3 regions of the Enterobacter sp. C3_dUdeg genome follow, and region 2 is predicted to be linked to each of the others. Evidence: predicted binding sites of a transcription regulator. Region 2 holds the regulator's gene; each other region holds the start of a gene.
What was found. Region 2 encodes Fur, which represses iron uptake genes when iron is present. Its sites were predicted from a motif close to ATAATAATGAGAACNACTATCAA; they were not measured.

Region 1: the regulator Fur is predicted to act here: its motif matches at 1,920-1,942, upstream of sufA (Fe-S cluster assembly scaffold SufA).
Region 3: the regulator Fur is predicted to act here: its motif matches at 1,729-1,751, upstream of gpmA (2,3-diphosphoglycerate-dependent phosphoglycerate mutase).

The regions. Positions count from the first base shown of each region.
Region 1 covers NZ_BAAKFX010000001.1:1,329,235-1,332,513, forward strand. The annotation lists gene sufC (Fe-S cluster assembly ATPase SufC) at 1-3, opposite strand, end outside; gene sufB (Fe-S cluster assembly protein SufB) at 13-1,503, opposite strand; gene sufA (Fe-S cluster assembly scaffold SufA) at 1,512-1,880, opposite strand; gene AC27FC_RS06285 (MerR family transcriptional regulator) at 2,194-2,922, opposite strand; gene AC27FC_RS06290 (diguanylate phosphodiesterase) at 3,111-3,279, opposite strand, start outside.
Region 2 covers NZ_BAAKFX010000002.1:43,320-46,598, reverse strand. The annotation lists gene chiP (chitoporin ChiP) at 1-723, shown strand, start outside; gene chiQ (ChiQ/YbfN family lipoprotein) at 771-1,097, shown strand; gene fur (ferric iron uptake transcriptional regulator) at 1,238-1,684, opposite strand; gene fldA (flavodoxin FldA) at 1,975-2,505, opposite strand; gene ybfE (LexA regulated protein) at 2,661-2,948, opposite strand; gene ybfF (esterase) at 3,077-3,279, opposite strand, start outside.
Region 3 covers NZ_BAAKFX010000004.1:342,060-345,338, reverse strand. The annotation lists gene aroG (3-deoxy-7-phosphoheptulonate synthase AroG) at 1-889, shown strand, start outside; gene gpmA (2,3-diphosphoglycerate-dependent phosphoglycerate mutase) at 951-1,703, opposite strand; gene galM (galactose-1-epimerase) at 1,910-2,950, opposite strand; gene galK (galactokinase) at 2,944-3,279, opposite strand, start outside.

The sequences.
Region 1 (3,279 bases), on a different contig from region 2:
CATGTGCTTTCCTTAACCGACGCTGTGTTCAAGACTAATGGCGAGGAGTTTCTGGGCTTCAACGGCAAATTCCAGCGGCAGTTCAGAGAACACGTCCTTACAGAAGCCGTTAACGATCATCGAGATGGCGTCTTCTTCACTGATCCCGCGCTGCAGGCAGTAGAAGAGCTGATCTTCCCCAATCCGCGACGTCGTCGCCTCGTGCTCAAGCTGGGCCGTGTTGTTACGGCACTCGACGTACGGGAAGGTATGCGCCCCGCAGTCGGCACCGATCAGCATCGAGTCACACTGGGTAAAGTTTCTCGCATTGGTGGCCGTCGGCATGATTTTCACCAGCCCGCGATAGCTGTTCTGGCTATGCCCGGCGGAAATCCCTTTCGAGATGATGGTTGATTTGGTGTTTTTACCTATGTGGATCATCTTGGTGCCGGTATCGGCCTGCTGATGGCCGCTGGTCAGCGCCACCGAGTAAAACTCGCCGATGGAGTTATCCCCGCGCAGAATGCAGCTCGGGTATTTCCAGGTGATGGCAGAGCCGGTTTCAGACTGGGTCCACGACATCTTGCTGTTTTCGCCTTCGCACAGCGCGCGCTTGGTGACGAAGTTCAGGATACCGCCGGTATTGCCGTCGCCCGGGAACCAGTTTTGCACCGTGGAGTATTTCACCTCGGCGTCTTTGTGGATGATGACCTCCACCACCGCCGCGTGCAGCTGGTAGCTGTCGCGGACCGGGGCGGAGCACCCTTCGATATAGCTGACGTAGCTGCCTTCATCCGCAACCAGAATCGTGCGTTCGAACTGGCCGGTTTTTTCGGCATTGATGCGGAAATAGGTGGACAGCTCCATCGGGCAGCGCACGCCTTTCGGCACATAGATAAAGGTGCCGTCAGAGGCTACCGCCGCGTTGAGCGCCGCAAAGAAGTTGTCGTTAGAAGGCACCACGGTCCCAATGTATTTTTTCACCAGTTCCGGATGATCGTGAATCGCTTCGCCGAAGGAGCAGAAAATGATCCCCTGCTCTGCCAGCTTCTCGCGGTAGGTGGTTGCCACCGAGACGGAGTCGAAAATGGCGTCCACCGCCACCTCTTTCCCCTCACGCACGGGCACGCCAAGCTGGTTAAAGGCTTCTTCCACCTCTTTGCTGAGGAAACTGTTCTCCGCACCGGTTTGCTGCACCGCGCCGGGCTGCGAGGCGCAGGTATCGTCACAGCTGCCGCAGGAGGGCGCAGAATAGTAGCTGTAGTCCTGATAGTTCAGCTTGTCGTAGTGCGCTTTCAGCCAGTGCGGTTCTTCCATCTCCAGCCAGGCGCGGAAGGCGCTCAGGCGGAACTCCAGCATCCACTCGGGCTCGTTGCGTTTCGCCGAGATCGCCCGCACGACATCTTCGTTGATGCCTTTCGCCAGCTCATCGGTCTGCAGCTGGGTGAAGAACCCCTCTTTATAATTGAGGTGCCCACCGCCCCAGGTATTTACATCACTCGTTGCTTCAGTATTACGAGACATAGTACCGCCTATACCCCAAAGCTTTCGCCGCAGCCGCATTCGTTCTGGGCTTTCGGGTTATGAAATTTGAATAACTGGTTTAAGCCTTCGCGGACGTAGTCCACTTCGGTGCCGTCAATAAACGGCATGGCCTGCAGCGCGACGTACAGCTTCGCGCCGTCAGTCTCGAACACCAGGTCATCTTTCTCGGGTTCGGTGACGGTATCGAGCACGTAGCCGAAACCCGCGCAGCCGGTCTGTTTGACGCCTAAACGCACGCCAAGGATCTCGGGCTTTTTCGCCACCAGATCGTGAATATGTGCCGCCGCCGCTGGCGTGAGCGTTAAGCCGCGCCAGGCAAAATCGGCAGGATTAAAGGTTTCTGAATGCAGTTCCATAGGTCCACCTCATCTGATAAGCCATCAGGGCATAACACCATGTTAGTGATAACGATTATCACTTCAACCCTCTGTCAGCAGGGGCATTCGGCTAAACCGCCCTTTTTGCCTACTTTTATTAAGCATAGACCCTGTGAGAGGATGCAGTCAGGATGGATGTATTTGTTCAATGCATTGATTAATAATGCATTTCGTCGCGGCATTTATGACAGGGAAGAGAAAAGTAAAATATGCATCGGAAATGCCTATTTTTGAGATAGCTTTTGCTCAGAAAATGACAAAAACAAAAAAAGGCCCTCAAGGCCTCTGTTAATCAGTGATGAAATGAGACAGCAAACCCCTGTTCACGCCAGTGGTCGAGCTGTTCCTGCTGGCGAGGCGTTGGGGATTTCCCCGTCCAGACGAAGATTTTTTGCCCAGGGAACAGTTCAGGACGCGGCGAATCAATAGGTTCCGCCAGGACGTCAATGTGCCATCCCTTCTGCGATAAGCGCGCGGCTTCCAGCCACAGGTGGGTGCGGTCATCGCATTCCCAGCCAATCAGGAGGGCATCTTTACCGGCTTTTTTGCGGGATTCCGCCAGGCTTGCAATCGCGAATTCGATCAGGACGCCGTCAAACAGGCTAGCCATGTGGCGCACGGTGTTTTGATCCTGATTCATGCGCTGACGAACGGGAGAAATAATATTGTCAATCAGCGCATCTATCGCGTGATCGCGGCGGAATTCGCCCATTTTGGCGCGCAGCTTTGCCGGGCTGGCGTAACGCAGAACGGTCATCATTTCTTCCTGAAACGAGACCCAGTTGCCCTGAGTCAATACTTCTTTGTTTTCCAGCAAGGCTTTGACTTTTCCGACCGAGACGCCGCTTTTCATCAGGCGCTTGATCTCTTCTATGCGGAGGATATCTTCATCGTCAAACTGACGATGACCTCCTTCGCTGCGCTGCGGCTTCAACAATCCATAACGGCGCTGCCAGGCACGCAGCGTAACGGGGTTGATACCGCATCGTTCGGCCACTTCGCCGATACTGTAATAGGCCATTAACTCCCTCACGCTCAGAACTTCCATACCTAACTGCACCAACCTTATCAGATTGTACACACCATTTGTATAACTAAGACCGCATTTTGCTCAGGTGAATGGGCTACTCCTCCCTTCACCTGTTAATACATTGTTGTATAAAAATTACCATTCGTACAGTTAACTCTGCCGTAATGTGTACAGCTTTATCAGAAGTCGAACTTTTTCTCCGGCCACGCAATCGCGGGAATACCGCCGTGTCGCGGGCTGGCAAAAAGATGTCCCTGGAACTGGGAAATCCCGGCGGATTCCAGCCACATCCACTCTTCAGCCTTCTCTACTCCTACCGCGCAGAACTGGATCTCAAGCGAGGAGCAG
Region 2 (3,279 bases):
AAGTACGACTTCAAAAACGATCTGGTGCTAGAAGCGGCATTTGGTCAGGCACAGGGCTATGTCGATCAGTACTTTGCTAAGGCCAGCTATAAATTCGATGTCGCGGGTAGCCCGCTGAGCACCAGCTACCAGTTCTACGGTACGCGCGACAAAGTCAGCAACGGTGGCGTCAACGACATTTATGACGGCACCGCGTGGCTGCAGGCGTTAACCTTCGGCTACAAGGTCGGTCAGGTTGATTTGCGTCTGGAAGGCACATGGGTGAAGGCGGAAGGGCTGCAGGGCTACTTCCTGCAGCGTATGACCCCGACCTACGCCTCCTCCAACGGTCGTCTTGATATCTGGTGGGATAACCGCTCAGACTTCAACGCCGACGGCGAGAAAGCGGTCTTCTTCGGCGCAATGTATGACCTGAAAAACTGGAACCTGCCTGGCTGGGCGGTGGGCGCTTCTTACGCTTACGCCTGGGACGCAAAACCTGCCGATATGGCCACGCCGGACGCATACTACGATCCCAACTATCGCCTGAAAGAGTCTTCCTACAGCTTAGATGCTATCTACACCCTGCAGGATGGCCGTGCGAAAGGCACGATGTTCAAACTGCACTTCACCCAGTATGACAACCACTCCGATATCCCGAGCTATGCGGGCGGTTACGGCAACATCTTCCAGGATGAGCGTGACGTGAAATTCATGGTTATTGCCCCATTCACCATCTTCTGATGAACGCACCGGCGGGCTGAGTCCCGCCGGCATGGAGACTGCACATGATGAAAAAAATTGTAATCGTCGCGTTGCTGGCATCAGGGCTGGTGGCGTGTGCTCAGAATCAGGCGCCGAAAGAGGACTCCCGTCTGAAGGAGGCGTATAGCGCCTGCATAAATACTGCGGAAGGATCGCCGGAGAAAATTCAAGCCTGTCAGAGCGTGCTGAACGTGCTGAAGAAAGAGAAAGCGCATGAGCAGTTCGCGACGCAGGAAAACGTCCGCGTGATGGATTATCAGGCCTGCATCCAGGCGCGTAAAACCGGTAACGATCAGGAAGTGGCGAAGCGTTGCGATAAGATCTGGAACGAGATACGCAATAACAATAAATAAGTGCTTTACGCCCGGTGGCGCTGCGCTTACCGGGCCTACAAAGGTGTCATAGCCCGTAGGCCCGGTAAGCACAGTGCCACCGGGCTTTTTCCAGGCAAAAAAAAAGCCAACCTTGCGGCTGGCTCAGAGTATGAATCTTATTATTTCGCGTCGTGCGCGTGATCGTCTTCGCGGCAATCGCCCTCAGCGCAGTGACCGTAAAGGTACAGGCTGTGGTTCGTCAGGCGGATGCCATGACGCGCCGCGATTTCACGCTGGCGCGCTTCGATGGAATCATCGCTGAATTCAATGACCTTGCCACAATCGAGGCAGATCAGGTGATCGTGGTGCTGCTGCTGGGTCAGTTCGAAAACAGATTTACCGCCTTCGAAATTATGACGGGTAACAATGCCTGCGTCATCAAACTGGTTCAGCACGCGATAGACGGTAGCCAGCCCAATCTCTTCACCCATGTCGATAAGACGTTTATAAAGGTCTTCCGCACTGACATGGTGATTGTCTGGACCCTGAAGCACTTCAAGGATTTTTAACCGAGGAAGCGTAACTTTCAGGCCAGCCTTCTTTAATGCGGTATTGTTGTCAGTCATGCGGAATCTGTCCTGTTGCTAAACGATTCACTTCTGTAGGAAGTGACAGAAAATGCACCCGGGATAATGCGTCTCATTATAGAACTGCCATGGCTAAATGAAAACTGCAAGTCTCAGGCAAAATATGCTTATAAAAACGTGGTATCACCAACAAACTTGCTCAATGGAAAACCACGTTTTATCAGGGAGACATTGTACAGGTCTGGGCGAAAAAGTTAAAAGATTGTAGCGATTAATTTAATCGGTTTGACCTGGAGCATGGGCGCAACCGCAGTTGCGCCGCGATAAAATCAGGCGTTCAGAATATCATCCAGGTGCAGTTCTTCACGGATCTGCTTCACCCACTTCTCAACGCGCTCTGCGGTCAGTTCTGGCTGACGGTCTTCGTCGATGGCCAGGCCTACGAAATGATCGTCATCGGCCAGGCCTTTAGACGCTTCGAAGTGGTAACCGGCGGTCGGCCAGTGGCCTACGATAACCGCGCCGTTCGGCTCAATGATATCGCGGATGGTGCCCAGCGCGTCACAGAAGTATTCGGCGTAGTCTTCCTGATCGCCACAGCCAAACAGGGCGACCAGCTTACCGTTGAAGTCCACTTCTTCCAGCGTCGGGAAGAAATCATCCCAGTCGCACTGGGCTTCACCGTAGTACCAGGTTGGGATACCCAGCAGCAGAATGTCATAGCCTTCCAGATCTTCTTTGCTGCTCTTGGCGATGTCATGCACATCAGCAACGTCTTTACCGAGCTGTTTTTGAATGTTTTTTGCGATATTTTCGGTATTGCCGGTATCACTGCCAAAGAAAATGCCGATGATTGCCATGAGTAAAATAACCTCTTGAAACTTAATAGTATGGTGGCGCAATTTGGCCACGGATAAGGGCAATAATAGCAGAACTGGCAACCCTGCGGAAACAGCTATCGCGCAGGACTGCACTCTGTGCTACATGAAAAGGGCGATAAAGGGGATTTTCAGACTTATGCCTGGCTGCGTAACGTCTCAAGCTGGACGAGCAACATCTCTTCAATGAGCTCGCTGCGGCTGATATTTCGCGCGTCAGCCAGCTCGTTCAGCGCATCGACGGCGTCGGCGTTAAGCTTCAGTTCGACACGCTTAAGCCCACGATTTTTATCGCGTTTAAGCTGGTTGCGTTTATTGATACGCAGCTGTTCATCGCGCGAAAGCGGATTCGTCTTGGGTCGTCCCGGGCGACGCTCATTCGCGAACAGATCTAGTGTCGTACGGTCCGTTTGTTCTTTGGCCATGATTCTGAGACTTCGGGGGAAACACGCCGCCCTGCTAATGCCCGGGCGATAAGCGCGCCATCATACATCACCAAAAACGGCACGCCAACGACTGGAAGCCCGCAGCCTTCCAGTCGCTTTCTTTTTAATCAATTTGCAGTATCAGCAAGATAGCGGCGAATGGCGCGCAGCACAGCATCCGGTTTTTCCGCATGCACCCAGTGCCCGGCACCGGCAATCACGTGGGCGCGAGCCTGCGGGAATTGGGCCAGCAGCGTGTCGCGGTACGCGTCGGTAACGTAAGGTGAGTTTCCGCCGCGAATAAAGAGAGTAGGGTGTGGCCAGGCGGGGA
Region 3 (3,279 bases), on a different contig from region 2:
GGTGGTGATTGGTCCGTGCTCCATTCACGATCCTGCAGCTGCGAAAGAGTACGCTGCCCGTCTGCTCACCCTCCGTGAAGAGCTGAAGGACGAGCTGGAAATCGTGATGCGCGTCTATTTTGAAAAACCGCGCACCACCGTGGGCTGGAAAGGACTGATTAACGATCCGCATATGGATAACAGCTTCCAGATCAACGACGGCCTGCGCATTGCGCGCAAGCTGCTGCTGGAGATCAACGACAGCGGCCTGCCTGCGGCCGGTGAATTCCTGGACATGATAACGCCGCAATACCTGGCAGACCTGATGAGCTGGGGCGCAATTGGTGCCCGCACAACCGAATCTCAGGTGCACCGCGAGCTGGCGTCCGGTCTCTCTTGCCCGGTGGGTTTCAAAAACGGCACTGACGGCACCATTAAGGTGGCTATTGACGCCATCAACGCAGCGGGTGCGCCGCACTGCTTCCTGTCCGTGACCAAATGGGGCCATTCCGCCATCGTTAACACCAGCGGTAACGGTGACTGCCATATCATTCTGCGCGGCGGCAAAGAGCCGAACTACAGCGCGAAACACGTGGCGGAAGTGAAGGTCGGGCTGGAAAAAGCCGGGCTGCCACCGCAGGTGATGATCGATTTCAGCCATGCTAACTCCAGCAAGCAGTTTAAAAAGCAGATGGAAGTGGGTGCAGACGTCTGCCAGCAGGTTGCCGGCGGTGAGAAGGCGGTGATTGGGGTAATGATCGAAAGCCATCTGGTTGAAGGTAACCAGAACCTGGAAGGCAGCGAGCCGCTGGTGTATGGCAAAAGCGTCACCGATGCCTGCATTGGCTGGGACGATACCGATACCATCCTGCGTCAGCTGGCGAATGCGGTAAAAGCGCGCCGCGGCTGAATTCTCAGGCACAAATAAAAAAGCGCGGAAGGCTCCGCGCTTTTTTTATGCCTTGCGAAAATTACTTCGCTTTACCCTGGTTCGCGACAGCCGCTGCTTTCGCCGCGATCTCTTCTGCGTTACCCAGATAGTAGTGTTTGATTGGCTTGAAGTTTTCGTCGAACTCATACACCAGCGGTACGCCAGTTGGGATGTTCAGTTCGAGGATTTCGTCTTCACCCATGTTGTCCAGGTATTTCACCAGCGCACGCAGGGAGTTACCGTGAGCCGCGACGATCACGCGCTCGCCGCTTTTCAGGCGTGGCAGAATGGTTTCGTTCCAGTAAGGCACAACGCGGTCGATGGTCAGCGCCAGGCTTTCGGTGGTTGGCAGCTCAGCGTCGGTCAGCTTCGCGTAACGCGGGTCGTGGCCCGGGTAACGCTCGTCATCTTTGGTCAGTTCTGGTGGGGTGATTGCGAAGCCGCGACGCCACTGTTTAACCTGTTCGTCGCCATATTTCTCAGCGGTTTCCGCTTTGTTCAGGCCCTGCAGCGCACCGTAGTGACGTTCGTTCAGTTTCCAGGACTTCTCAACCGGCAGCCAGGCCTGATCCAGTTCGTCCAGCACGTTCCACAGGGTGTGGATGGCACGTTTCAGCACAGAGGTGTAAGCAAAATCAAAGCTGAAGCCTTCTTCCTTCAGCAGTTTACCCGCTGCTTTTGCTTCGCTTACGCCTTTCTCAGACAGATCAACGTCGTACCAACCGGTAAAGCGGTTTTCGTTGTTCCACTGGCTTTCGCCGTGACGCACCAGGACCAGCTTAGTTATAGCCATCTCTTACTCCTCAAGCATTTTTAGAATGATAACAATTCTCATTATATTGCCGTGGCTGTGCCACCAGCAACGCTTAACCCTAACCATAGCGAAAATAGTCTCTGAGTGTAAGATGCTTGTGAATCCAGGGTTATGATTTTGTCTGCGATCGGCGCTATTTTCAGCAAGGCGCGCAGAAAAAAGCCCTCCGGAGGGAGGGCTGGATATTAATGTGGAATAAAATGATATTCCGTCACGCTCACGTACTCTTTACCCGGACGCAGCACGCAGTCTGGCTGCGGCCATTCCGGATGGTTCGGGCTGTCCGGCAGGAACTCGCTCTCCAGCGCCAGGCCTTGCCAGTCGCTGTACTCATCGTGTTCGCGCGCCGTCGTGCCGCCGAGGTAGTTGCCTGAGTAAAACTGCAGGGCAGGGGCTGTGGTATAAACCGTCATCTGCAGTTTCTCATCCGCAGACCAGACCTGTGCGGCAGGCTGTTTCACATCGCCTTTGGCCTGCAGCAGGAAAGCGTGGTCGTAGCCTTTTACCTTACGCTGATCGTCATCGCTCATGAAATCCTGGGCGATGGACTTCGCGCTGCGGAAGTCAAAGCTGGTGCCGCTCACGTCTTTGAGGCCCTGATACGGAATGCCCATCTCGTCAACTGGAAGATATGCATCCGCCAGGATCTGCAGCTTGTGCTCACGCACGTCGCACTGGTTACCGTCCAGATTAAAGTACGCGTGATTGGTCAGATTGACCGGACACGGCTTGTCGACCGTCGCACGGTATTCAATGGCGATACGGTTGTCGTCGGTCAGCGTAAAGCGCGCGGACGCGACAAGGTTCCCCGGGAAGCCCTGATCGCCATCAGGCGAATCCAGCGAGAACAGCACTTCGCCGTCGTTTTGACGAACAATCTTCCAGCGGCGTTTATCGAATCCGTCCGGACCGCCGTGCAGCTGGTTCTCACCCTGGCTTGGAAGCAGGATGTACGGCACGCCGTCGAGTTCAAAACGGCTCTTCGCGATGCGGTTAGCATAGCGCCCGACGGACGCGCCCAGATAGGCGGACTGATTGACGTACTGCTCAGGCGAGGCGCAGCCGAGCAGAGTCTCGCGCACGCTGCCGTCCGGCATCGGTACGCGGGCAGAAAGAAGGGTTGCCCCCCAGTCCATCACCGTAACGACCATCCCCGCGCTGTTGCGCAGGGTTAACAGGCGATACGGCAGACCATCCGGTGCAAGGGTAGGTGTTTCGTTTAGCACTGTCCGGCTCCTTGTGATGCTTTACAAACATAGAAGGTTTCTTTGATACCCGTTTTTGCTTCGTACTGCTTCGCCACGGCATCCTGTACGGCAGGGACCAGCTCTTCTGGCACCAGCGCAACGATGCAGCCGCCAAAACCGCCGCCCGTCATGCGCACGCCGCCTTTGTCGCCGATGGTGGCTTTAACGATGTCCACCAGGGTGTCGATCTGCGGAACGGTGATTTCAAAATCATCGCGCATGGAGGCGTGAGATTCCGCCATCAGCTCACCCATGCGTTTCAGGTCACCTTTCGCCAGCGCGGACGCGGCTTCAACGGTACGGGCATT